Regions from separate parts of the Klebsiella sp. F11 genome, predicted to be linked through region 3. Evidence: predicted binding sites of a transcription regulator. Region 3 holds the regulator's gene; each other region holds the start of a gene.
What was found. The regulator PurR, encoded in region 3, represses purine synthesis genes. The targets are predictions, from matches to a motif close to CANGCAAACGTTTGCNTG.
Positions count from the first base shown of each region.

Region 1: a site for PurR is predicted at 1,659-1,676, ahead of AC1M2H_RS00695 (nucleobase:cation symporter-2 family protein). Genes of this name have one in related genera too.
Region 2: a site for PurR is predicted at 1,475-1,492, ahead of purT (formate-dependent phosphoribosylglycinamide formyltransferase). Genes of this name have one in related genera too.

Region 1 is NZ_CM160060.1:119,557-123,713, forward strand. Features, by position in the region: gene AC1M2H_RS00690 (AsmA family protein) at 1-59, opposite strand, end outside; gene AC1M2H_RS00695 (nucleobase:cation symporter-2 family protein) at 216-1,607, opposite strand; gene glpK (glycerol kinase GlpK) at 1,851-3,359, opposite strand; gene AC1M2H_RS00705 (MIP/aquaporin family protein) at 3,381-4,157, opposite strand, start outside.
Region 2 is NZ_CM160060.1:2,255,511-2,259,667, reverse strand. Features, by position in the region: gene AC1M2H_RS11170 (tellurite resistance TerB family protein) at 252-923, opposite strand; gene AC1M2H_RS11165 (YebG family protein) at 1,018-1,395, opposite strand; gene purT (formate-dependent phosphoribosylglycinamide formyltransferase) at 1,532-2,710, shown strand; gene AC1M2H_RS11155 (bifunctional 4-hydroxy-2-oxoglutarate aldolase/2-dehydro-3-deoxy-phosphogluconate aldolase) at 2,761-3,402, opposite strand; gene edd (phosphogluconate dehydratase) at 3,442-4,157, opposite strand, start outside.
Region 3 is NZ_CM160060.1:2,582,593-2,586,749, reverse strand. Features, by position in the region: gene AC1M2H_RS12865 (MFS transporter) at 1-590, opposite strand, end outside; gene cydH (cytochrome bd-I oxidase subunit CydH) at 753-842, opposite strand; gene purR (HTH-type transcriptional repressor PurR) at 1,137-2,162, shown strand; gene punR (DNA-binding transcriptional activator PunR) at 2,180-3,091, opposite strand; gene punC (purine nucleoside transporter PunC) at 3,204-4,157, shown strand, end outside.

The DNA of each region.
Region 1 (4,157 bases), 2.5 Mb from region 3:
ACGATCGCGACCAGCAGAACGGTCAGCAGCCAGAGAATCAACTTTCCAGGAAATTTCATGATCTTACATCCTGAGCGAGGCACATAAGGCTGTTATGCCCGAATTATGCGCAATCCTCAAGACAGGAATGGGCGAATAAGAGGATGTGAAGCAGCGAAGAACGTAATACGTGAAGTTGCCCCGGCCGCAGCGCACGGCCGGGGAGCGGGCCCGGATTAATTTTTCTCTGGCGGGAAGACCAGATTCAGCACAATCGCCGTAATACCGCCGGCGGCGATACCGGAAGAGAGCAGGTTCTTCAGCCAGTCGGGGGCGAACTGCAGGATCAGCGGCTGCTGGGAGACGCCGAGACCCACCGCCAGCGACAGGGCGATAATCAGGATCGCCCGGCGGTTCAGCGGCTCGCGGGAGACGATACGCACGCCGGATGCGGCGATAGTACCGAACATCACCAGCGTCGCGCCGCCGAGCACCGGCTCGGGGATATGCTGCACGAAGCCGCTGACCGCCGGGAACAGCCCGAGCGCGATAAGCATCAGCGCCACCACAAAACCGACGTAGCGGCTGGCCACGCCGGTGAGCTGGATCACGCCGTTATTCTGGCCGAAGCAGGAGTTCGGGAAGGTATTAAATACCGCCGAGACGAACGAGTTCAGGCCGTTGGCCAACACGCCGCCCTTGAGACGCTTCATATACAGCGGGCCGGAAACCGGCTGCTCGGAGACGTCGGAAGTGGCGGTGATATCGCCGATGGTTTCCAGGGAGGTGATCATGAACACCAGCATCAGCGGCAGCAGCAGGTTCCAGTCGATCCCCAGGCCGTAATAGAACGGGGTCGGCACCATAATCAGGCCGCCGTCGGTCGGCGCGGTATTGGCGGGGAGCATATCGAGCAGCCAGGCCGCCAGGTAGCCGGCCGCCATCGCGATCACCAGCGAAGCGATGCGCAGGTAGGGGTTGCGCTGACGGTTAAGAATAATAATCAGCCCCAGCACGATACCCGCCAGCAGCAGGTTTTTCGGCGCGCCGAAGGTGTGGTCGGCCATCGCCGCGTAGCCGCCGCCGATGGAGGTCAGGCCAACCTGAATCAGCGACAGGCCGATAATCATCACCACCACGCCGGAGACCAGCGGGGTAATGACGCGTCGCGCAAGGTGCAGAATGCGGGAGAGGACCATTTCCGTGCAGCTGGCCAGCATCAGGGTGCCGAACAGCGCGGCCATCATCGTCGGCACGTCGGCGCCGCCGGTTTTTAGCGCGGTACCGCCCATAATTAGCGGGGCGACGAAGTTAAAGCTGGTGCCCTGGATGGAGAGCAGTCCGGAGCCGACCGGTCCCCAGGCCTTAATCTGAATAACCGATGCCACGCCGGACGCGAACAGCGACATGCTGATAATGTGCTGCGTATCCTGGGCGGGAAGACCCAGAGCCTGGCAAATTAACAGCGCCGGCGTGATCACCGCGACGAACATCGCCAGCAGGTGCTGGAAGGCGGCGAACAGCGTTTGTGGAAGCGGGGGGCGGTCTTCGAGGCGGTAGATTAATTCGCTGGTTTGTTTATGCGCAACCGGTTGCGCATTTTCTGGCTCGGCGGTATTCACGGACATCACAAGCAATCCCAAGGTGGCAAAGCGGGGATTTTAGCGGACTATAGTGCAAAAGCAAACGTTTGCCAGCGTTTACGGAAAAATAATTCCGCCGAAAAGGTGTGGGGAAAAGGCATTCGTGTGGCGGGACGAAAAAGAGGCCCGGAGGCGGTGCCGGGCACCTTAATCCGGGCGAAGAAAAAACGTTGCGCATGAAGCCGTCGCCCCGGCAAGCGCTGCGCTACCGGGGCCGTATCGGCGGGATTACTCTTCGTGCTCTTCCCACGCCAGGGCGCGTTTCACCGCTTTTTTCCAGCCGCTGTAGCGGTAGTTACGTTCGGTGGTTTCGATCCCCGGACGGAACTCGCGCTCGATCACCGCTTTCTCCTGCAGTTCGTCCAGGTTCTGCCAGAAGCCGACCGCCAGACCGGCCAGGTAGGCCGCACCCAGCGCCGTGACTTCACGGACTTCCGGGCGCTCGACGCGGGTGCCGAGAATATCGGACTGGAACTGCATCAGGAAGTTGTTGGCGACCGCGCCGCCGTCGACGCGCAGCGCGTGCAGACGGATGCCGGAGTCAGCCTGCATCGCCTCCAGCACGTCGCGGGTCTGATAGGCGATAGACTCCAGAGTTGCGCGGATAATGTGGTTAGCATTTACGCCGCGGGTCAGGCCAAAGATCGCGCCGCGAGCGTACGGGTCCCAGTAGGGCGCGCCGAGGCCGGTAAACGCCGGAACCACGTATACGCCGTTGGTATCCTTCACCTTGGTGGCGAAATATTCGGAATCGAACGCGTCGTTGATCAGCTTCATCTCGTCGCGCAGCCACTGAATAGAGGCGCCGGCCATAAAGACCGCCCCTTCCAGGGCGTAGTTCACTTCGCCGCGCGGGCCGCAGGCGATGGTGGTCAGCAGGCCGTGGGTCGAGGCAACCGCTTTCTCGCCGGTGTTCATCAGCATAAAGCAGCCGGTGCCGTAGGTGTTTTTCGCCATCCCCTCTTTGACGCACAGCTGGCCGAACAGCGCCGCCTGCTGGTCGCCCGCGATGCCGGCGATAGGAATACGCGTGCCGCCTTTACCGCCGATGTTGGTCTGGCCGTATATCTCGGAAGATTTGCGCACTTCCGGCAGCATGGCGCGCGGAATATCCAGCGCGTCGAGCATTTTGTCGTCCCAGTCCAGATCGTGGATATTGAACAGCATGGTGCGCGAGGCGTTGGTGTAGTCGGTGACGTGCACGCGGCCCTGGGTCATTTTCCACACCAGCCAGGTGTCCACGGTGCCGAACAGCAGCTCGCCGCGCTTAGCGCGTTCGCGCGAGCCCTCAACGTGATCGAGGATCCACTTCACCTTGGTGCCGGAGAAGTACGGGTCAACGACCAGCCCGGTGACCTGACGGATATACTCTTCCATGCCGTCACGCTTGAGCTGCTCGCAGATCTCGGCGGTGCGGCGGCACTGCCAGACGATGGCGTTATAAATCGGTTTGCCGGTTTCACGTTCCCAGACGATGGCGGTTTCACGCTGGTTGGTGATGCCAATGCCGGCGATCTCGTCGGAGCTGATATCCGCTTTTGCCAGCACTTCTACCAGCGTGGAGCTTTGCGAGGCCCAAATCTCCATCGGGTCGTGTTCGACCCAGCCCGGCCGGGGATAAATTTGCTCAAATTCACGCTGAGAAACGCTGACGATATTGGCATTGTGATCCATCACTACGGCCCGGGAGCTGGTGGTGCCCTGGTCGAGCGCAACGATATATTTTTTGTCGGTCATAGTATGAGTCTCGTAGTCAGATTACAGCGAAGCTTTGGATTGCGTCGTTGAGGTGGACGTGACGTCCTTCTCCTCGACTTCGCAGATGTCGCAGGGCAAGTGGCGGCCAATCAGCTTGCGATAGCCGAACGCGCCCAGAGCGGCACCGACCACCGGCGCGCACAACGGCACCAGGAAATAGGGAATATCTTTGCCGCCGGTGAAGGCGACCTCACCCCAGCCGGCAAGCCAGGCGAACGTTTTCGGCCCAAGATCGCGCGCCGGGTTCATCGCAAAGCCGGTCAGCGGGCCCATCGATGCGCCGATGACGGCGATTAACAGGCCAATCAGCAGCGGCGCCATCGGGCCGCGCGGGATGCCGTTGCCGTCGTCGGTCAGCGCCAGAATCACGCCCATCAGGATAGCGGTTATCACCATTTCTACCGCAAAGGCCTGCATGAAGTTGATATGCGGGTTCGGGTAAGTGGAGAAAATACCTGCCAGGTCAAGACTTTCGACGCTACCGCGCACCATATTATGCGAGTGTTCGAAATCGAGGAAAAGATTGTAATAAAGCCCGTAAACTAATGCCGCAGCGCAAAAGGCGCCAGCGAATTGCGCAACGATAAAAGGAACAACTTTACGTCCGTCAAAGCAGGCGAACAGCCACAGCGCGATGGTAACCGCCGGGTTAAGGTGAGCACCGGACACGCCCGCGGTCAGGTAAATCGCCATCGCGACGCCCAGACCCCAGATGATGCTGATTTCCCATTGACCGAAGCTGGCTCCCGCGACTTTGAGCGCAGCGACGCACCCAAC
Region 2 (4,157 bases), 330 kb from region 3:
TTGTTCTTCTTCGGCTTAATTTATGCGCACAACGTTAATCGACGCGCGTCCGGACGGCAAGACAAGAAATCTCAACGGCATAAATCGCCCTGCCCTAGAGTTTGAAAACGGCCACAGCGAAGTGACGCCCGACCGCGGGTGAGACGGTGCCGGAATAAGGGTCCTCCCCGGCCTGCGCGGCGTCAGGCTGAGAGATGACCCGTCTATAAGGGTGGCAAAAGTCGCTGGCGATGCAAGCGGAACGTGATGATTTAAGAGGAAAGAGTCTGCTTTTGCGCCTGAATATCCTGTTCGATCTCAGCGCGCACATCCGCAGGGATCTTCAGCGCTTCGCCCAGCGCGTTGAGGTAGCTACGCTCCATAAAGTGGTCAATATCAATCACCGCGCAGCTCAGATAGTAGATTTCCAGCGCCTCCTGCTCGCTGCTGATGCCCTGCGCCAGGCGCTGCGGGTCGAGGGGCTGAGTTAACGCGCGATCGATAAGCACCCGCCCCTGTACGTCGATATTTGCCGCGCGCAGCTGCTCTTCGATGCTCGCGCGTTCGTTTTCATCAATATGCCCGTCGCTTTTGGCCGCAAAAACCAGCGCCTGGATCAGCCGCTCGCTGCGGGCATCAGGCTCTGGTGACGCCGGAACCTGCCCGGCCGGCTCCGGCTGCGGCTGCGGCGAAGCGGCGCGCATTTTCTGCTGATACTTGTTCCACAGCATGCTTCCGGCCACCGCGCCGCCGCCAACCAGCAGCGCGCTGGTGCCGTATTTCGCCAGCAGCTTACGCGAAGATTTGCTGGCGACCAGCAGCCCCGCCAGGCCGCCCAGCGCGCCGGGCAGCAGCAAATTGTTACCACCTGAGCGATCGTCAGATGAAGAAGTTTGCCCCTGCTGGCCCAGCAGAGACTGAAGTTGGTTAAGCCAGTTAGCCATGGTTTCCTCGGTGTATGACAGACGATGTCATCAGCCTAAACGAGGCGACGTCAGGAAATGTTATCCGTGGCTAAAGATGCGCAAATTCCGCGGCTCAGGCCGCTTTCACCCTGCGCGCTTTGGGCGCTGCTTTTTCCGCCGCGCCGTCGTCCGCGCCGGAGCTGATGGCGTCATCGCCGACGTCAGCGGACTCCTGCCCTTCGTTTTCGCCCTGTTCGACGGCGTTCTCTTCCGCCTCAGGAAGTTTTCCGGACTTCATAATGTGATGTAAGGCGTCTTTGCGCTCCGCCAGCCACAGCGCCATCTCATCACGCTGGGCTTCATCAAGCGTCAGCGGGCAATCTACCAGCCAGTCGTTAAGGATTTCGGCAAGATCGAGCATTTTGTCGTAAGCATCGGCCTCTTTTTTGCTGGTAAAAGACATCTTTTCCTCACCTTCGCGAATCACCACATATTTGATTGCAACCGCCATTGTACAGCCCCTTTTATACTGTATTTATATACAGTATAACAAATTTAGGACCATGACTCAACTCACGCGCATAAAGACAGACGCAAACGTTTTCGTTTATACTGCGGCACATGTTTTTTTACTGCGGAAGAGAGTCATGACTGTACTAGGCACAGCGCTGCGCCCTGCGGCGACGCGAGTTATGCTGTTAGGTTCCGGCGAGCTGGGTAAGGAAGTCGCCATCGAGTGTCAACGTCTGGGCATTGAGACCATCGCCGTCGATCGCTACCCTGACGCGCCGGCGATGCAGGTCGCCCACCGTTCGCATGTTATTAACATGCTGCACGGCGACGCCCTGCGCGCCTTAATTGAGCAAGAAAAGCCCGATTTTATCGTGCCGGAAATTGAAGCCATCGCCACCGATACCCTGGTCGAACTGGAGCTGAGTGGACAAAAAGTGGTCCCCACCGCGCTCGCCGCAAAGCTGACCATGAATCGGGAAGGCATTCGCCGCCTGGCCGCCAAAGAGCTGCGGCTCCCAACCTCGACCTATCGTTTTGCCGACAGTGAAGCCGCCTTTAACGACGCGGTGAACGAGATTGGCCTGCCGTGCATCGTTAAGCCGGTGATGAGCTCCTCCGGGAAAGGACAAAGCTTTATCCGCCGTCATGAACAGCTGGCCGAAGCGTGGCAGTACGCCCAGCAGGGCGGCCGCGCCGGCGCCGGCCGCGTAATCGTCGAGGGCGTGGTGAACTTCGATTTTGAAATCACCCTGCTCACCGTCAGCGCGGTCGACGGCGTGCACTTCTGCGCCCCGGTCGGCCACCGGCAGGAAGACGGCGACTATCGAGAATCCTGGCAACCTCAGCAGATGAGCGAGCTGGCGCTGGCCCGCGCGCAGGAAATTGCCCGCAACGTGGTGCTGGCGCTCGGCGGTTACGGCCTGTTCGGCGTCGAGCTGTTCGTGTGCGGCGATGAGGTGATTTTTAGCGAAGTCTCGCCGCGTCCGCACGATACCGGAATGGTGACGCTCATTTCGCAGGATCTGTCGGAGTTCGCCCTGCACGTCCGCGCCTTCCTTGGGCTGCCGGTGGGCGCGATTCGCCAGTATGGCCCGGCGGCTTCGGCGGTGATTCTGCCGCAGCTTACCAGCCGCAACGTCACCTTCGGCAACCTGCAGGCCGCCGTCGGCGCGGGCCTGCAGGTGCGTCTGTTCGCTAAGCCGGAAATTGACGGCTCCCGTCGTCTGGGCGTTACGCTGGCGGTGGCGGAGAGCGTTGATGAGGCGGTGGCGCGCGCCAAAGCCGCGGCGTCAGCGGTGGTGGTTGAGGGATAAAAAAACCCGGTAGCGTTGCCGCTTACCGGGTCAGAACTGAGGTGCGGAAATTACTTCGCGCCTTCTACCGCTTCACGAGCCAGAGTGGTGATACGGTCGTAATCGCCTGCTTCCAGCGCATCCGCCGGTACCAGCCATGAACCGCCGATACACAGAACGCTGTTCAGCGCCAGGTAGTCGCGGTAGTTAGCCGGAGAGATCCCGCCGGTCGGGCAGAAACGAATGTGGGCGAACGGACCGCCAATTGCCTGCAGCGCCTTCACGCCGCCGTTGGCTTCGGCCGGGAAGAATTTAAACTCTTTCAGGCCATACTGCATGCCCAGCATCAGCTCGGATACGGTGCTGATACCCGGGATCAGCGGAATTGTCCCTTCTTCCGTCGCCGCCTTGAGCAGAGAATCGGTCAGGCCCGGGCTGATTGCGAACTGCGCTCCCGCCTCGGTTACTTCTTTCAGCTGCGCCGCGTTAGTCACGGTGCCGGCGCCGACAATCGCCTCCGGGACTTCTTTAGCTATTGCGCGGATGGCATCCAGCGCGCATTCGGTACGCAGGGTCACTTCCAGTACACGTACGCCGCCTGCAACCAGCGCTTTGGCCATCGGCACGGCGTGTTCCAGCTTTTTCACCACGATCACCGGGACAACCGGGCCGGAGGTGAGGATTGCTTCTGCAGTTGTTTTCCAGTTTTTCATCAGAGTTTTTCTCTCGCCAGATCTACAAATTGTATGGTCTTAAAAAGTGATGCAGGTTGCGCCCTGTTCGGCTCCGGAGAGCTTCTCACGCAGCGCAGAGAACATTTCACGACCGGTCCCGACTCGCGAACCGCTCAGGTCAGGAATATGTGGCTGCCGCGCGGCCAGTTCGGCATCGTCCACCAGCAGCGTCAGCTCGCCGGTCTGGCCGTTGACGCGGATGATATCGCCATCGCGGACCTTCGCCAGCAGCCCGCCGTCGTAGGCTTCAGGCGTGACGTGGATCGCTGACGGAACTTTGCCGGATGCGCCAGAGAGTCGCCCATCGGTGACTAGCGCTATTTTGAAACGGCGGTCCAATAATACACCAAGTGGCGGCATAAGTTTATGTAATTCTGGCATGCCGTTCGCTTTTGGCCCCTGATGCCGCACCACCACCACGCAATCCTTATCCAGCATCCCGGCTTCAAACGCCGGCAGCACGTCGTGCTGGCTTTCAAAAATAACCGCCGGCGCTTCGATAAACTGGTTTTCCGCCGGCACCGCCGAGGTTTTCATCACCGCGCGGCCAAGGTTGCCGCTGAGGACTTTGGTGCCGCCGTGGCGAGAGAACGGCTTGTCGAAAGTCGCGATAACCTGGTCGTCGAGCGGCGCGCTTGCCCCATCCCGCCAGTCCAGCTGGCCGTTGTTCAACCACGGCTCCATGGTGTAATGCGCAAGCCCAAAGCCGGCTACGGTGTTGACATCTTCGTGCA
Region 3 (4,157 bases):
ACCGCCAGCTCTTCCTTCACATTCGGCCGCTCCCCTGCGCTGCCTTTCGGCAGCGAGAACCACAGGCCGGCCATCGCCACCAGGCCAAGACCCGCCGTGGCGAGGAAGGACATGCGCCAGCCGATGGTTTCACCCAGCCAGGTCGCCGCCGGGACGCCGCCAATATTGGCGATGGTCAGACCCATAAACATGGTTGCCACCGCGCTGGCCTGCTTGTGCTTAGGCACCACGCTCGCGGCCACCACCGAGCCGAGGCCGAAGAAGGCGCCGTGGTTCAGGCTGGTGATAATGCGCGAGAGCAGCAGCGTGGTGTAATCCGGCGCCATTGAAGAGAGGACGTTGCCAAGGGTAAAAATAGCCATCAGGAAAATTAGCGCGCTGCGGCGCGCGCGATGCGACAGCAGCAGCGTCATCAGCGGCGCTCCGACCATCACGCCGATGGCGTAGGCGCTAATCAGCATCCCCGCGGCGGGAATGGATACATCCACGCCTTTCGCGATCACCGGTAGCAATCCCATCGGGGAAAATTCGGTCGTACCGATACCAAACGCCCCAACGGCCAGCGCTAACAGGGGAAAGTTGATTTTCATGCAATGACTCCAGCAAACCGTCCTCAGCGACGGTATCTCATCAGAAGGCAAAAGCATGACATCAATCACAGAAAAACAAAAGTAAACGAAATGGCAAAAGATTTTTGCGAATTTGATAATAATGCGTGGGAATGGGGGAAAGGAGCCTCTCCCCCGCAAGAATTAGTGCAGTACGGCGGTCAGCGCTGCGGCCACGATCAGCCCCAGAACAATAATCGTCGTGGTCAGCGAAAACTTTAAATCTGTATCCATCAATTTTCCCCCTGATTATCCCCACAAGAAAAGTGAGCCTGCTCATTTTTGCACAGTATTGCATAAAAATCTTCTGAGATTTAGGGCGATGCACGTTTTTACTCTTCCCCTTTGCCGCAAGATCGGACAAAATCCCACGCTAATTTGAAAGCGTATCGGCCATTGACCCCTTCCTGTCGTTCTGTGTCGTTTCCCGACGTGATGCAATGTTGAACATTGCGCTCAGGGTGTGTATAGGCAAACGGTTACGTATCGATAATCAGACGATCAGGTCAAGGTCTGGAGAGAGAAGTAATGGCAACAATTAAAGATGTAGCGAAGCGCGCAAACGTTTCCACTACAACAGTGTCACATGTAATTAACAAAACCCGTTTTGTGGCTGAAGAGACGCGCAACGCGGTATGGGCCGCCATCAAAGAGCTGCACTACTCTCCGAGTGCGGTGGCGCGCAGCCTGAAGGTTAATCACACCAAATCGATCGGCCTGCTGGCCACCAGCAGCGAAGCGGCCTATTTTGCCGAGATTATCGAGTCCGTCGAGAAAAGCTGCTTCCAGAAGGGCTACACCCTGATTCTGGGCAACGCGTGGAACGATCCGGAAAAACAGCAGGCCTACCTGTCGATGATGGCGCAAAAGCGCGTCGACGGTCTGCTGGTCATGTGCTCCGAATATCCGCAGTCGGTGCTCTCCATGCTCGAAGAGTACCGCAACATCCCGATGGTGGTGATGGACTGGGGCGAGTCCAAGGCCGACTTTACCGATTCGGTGATCGATAACGCCTTTGAAGGCGGTTACATGGCCGGCCGCTATCTTGTCGAACGCGGCCACCGTGAAATCGGCGTGATCCCGGGTCCGCTGGAGCGCAACACCGGCGCCGGTCGCCTGGCCGGTTTTATGAAAGCGATGGAAGAAGCGCAGATTCGCGTCCCGGAAAGCTGGGTGGTTCAGGGCGACTTCGAGCCTGAGTCCGGCTACCGCGCCATGCAGCAGATCATCAGCCAGCCGCACCGCCCGACCGCCATCTTCTGCGGCGGCGATATCATGGCGATGGGGGCGATTTGCGCAGCCGACGAAATGGGCCTGCGCGTGCCGCAGGATATTTCGCTGATTGGCTATGACAACGTGCGCAACGCCCGCTACTTTAGCCCGGCGCTGACCACCATTCATCAGCCAAAGGACTCTCTCGGCGAAGCCGCATTCAATATGCTGATGGACCGCATCGTTAACAAGCGCGAGGAGTCGCAGTCTATCGAAGTTCACCCGCGCCTGGTCGAGCGCCGCTCGGTGATCGACGGCCCGTTCGTCGACTACCGCCGCTAATCCCGGCGGGGCGCCGCCTATTCCGGCGCCCGCAGCCACTCCCGATTTAACGTTTCGCTGTCGCCAAGATAGTCCAGCAGCCAGGAGAGTGCCGGCGAGATATCGCTCTGCTGCCAGGTCAGACAGCAGGCGGCGTCCGGGAACGGATTTTCCAGCTCCAGCGCCGTCCATTCGCCGCTATCGATCCGCGGGCGGGCGAAGTGCGACGGCACCATGCCGATGCACAGCCCGGCCGACAGGCAGGTTGTCGAGGCGTCCCAGTCCGGCACCACCACCCTCTTCTGATTATCCAGCAGCCACGTCGTGCGCTTCGGCAGCGAGCGGGAGGTATCCTCCCTGACCAGCGACGGCCAGTTGCGCAACGTATCATCGCTCAGCGGACCGCTCATTTTTGCCAGCGGATGGTGGCTGGCCACCACGCAGTGCCAGCTCAGCATGCCCATGTCGCGAAAGGCGTAGCGTCCGCCGACCGGAATCGAGCGGGTCGCGCCGATAGCCAGCTCCACGCGGCCGTCGGCCAGCGCGTCCCAGACGCCGTTAAACACCTCCTGGAAGACAATCAGCTCGACGTCCGGAAAGTGACGATAAAAATCGACAATCATCTGCCGCATACGCGCCGGCTTGACGATATCGTCAACCGCAATCGAGAGCTGCCCGCGCCAGCCGTTGGCGATCTGCTGGCACTGGCGGCGGGTGATCTGCATTTTTTTGATAACAGAACGCCCTTCCTGTAAAAACCACACCCCGGCCGGGGTGAGTTCGACGTCGCGATGACGTCGTTCGAAGAGCGGAACCGCCAGCCACTCTTCGAGCTGACGCACGGTGTAGCTGACCGCAGAAGGGACACGATGCAGCTCCTGAGCCGCAGCGCTAAAGCTGCCGTTGCGGGCAACCGCATCAACCACTTCAAGGGAGTATTCGGACCACATATTCTGCCTGCAAAATTTTTGAACGCATGTAACAAATATTAGCGTTTCACAAGCCAGAATGCACTCCCTACACTCTGCGACATCTTACCTGTATCAGAAGAAAGAGAACTTTATGCAACAACCCGGGAAAGGATTTTTAGTTTGGTTAGCGGGCCTCAGCGTGCTGGGCTTCCTCGCAACCGATATGTATCTGCCGGCGTTTTCGGCTATCCAGCAGGATCTGAATACTTCGGCGGCCTCGGTCAGCGCCAGCCTCAGCGTGTTTCTCGCCGGTTTCGCCGTTGGCCAGCTGTTCTGGGGTCCGGTATCCGATCGCTACGGGCGCAGGCCGGTACTGCTCAGCGGCCTGGCGATCTTCGCCGTCGGCTGCCTTGGCATGCTGTGGGTACGGGACGCGAATCTGATGCTGGCGCTGCGGTTTGTGCAGGCCATCGGCGTCTGCGCGGCGGCGGTCACCTGGCAGGCGATGGTCACCGACTATTATCCCGCCCAGCGTACCAACCGCATATTCGCCACCATCATGCCGCTGGTGGGCCTGTCGCCGGCTCTGGCGCCGCTGCTCGGCAGCTGGCTGCTCGCCCATTTCGACTGGCAGGCTATTTTCGCGACCCTGTTCGCCATCGCCCTGCTGCTGATGCTGCCCGCCTTACGCCTCAAGCCGGTGCGCCGGCCCGGGAGCGATACGCAGAAAAAGCTGACCTTCCTGGCGCTGCTGCGCTCGCGCGAGTATAGCGGCAACGTGCTGATTTATGCCGCCTGCTCCGCCAGCTTTTTCGCCTGGCTGACCGGATCGCCGTTTATTCTACATGACATGGGCTACGGGCCAACCGCCATCGGCCTGAGCTACGTGCCGCAGACTATCGCCTTTTTAATCGGCGGATACGGCTGCCGGGCGGCGCTGCAAAAATGGCAGGGGCAGCAGCTGCTGCCGTGGCTGCTGGTGGTTTTTGCGCTCAGCGTTGCCGCCACCTGGCTGGCTGGTCTGCAGCAGAATGCCTCCATCGTCGCGCTGATGGTCCCCTTCTGCGTGATGGCTATCGTTAACGGCGCCATTTACCCGATTGTC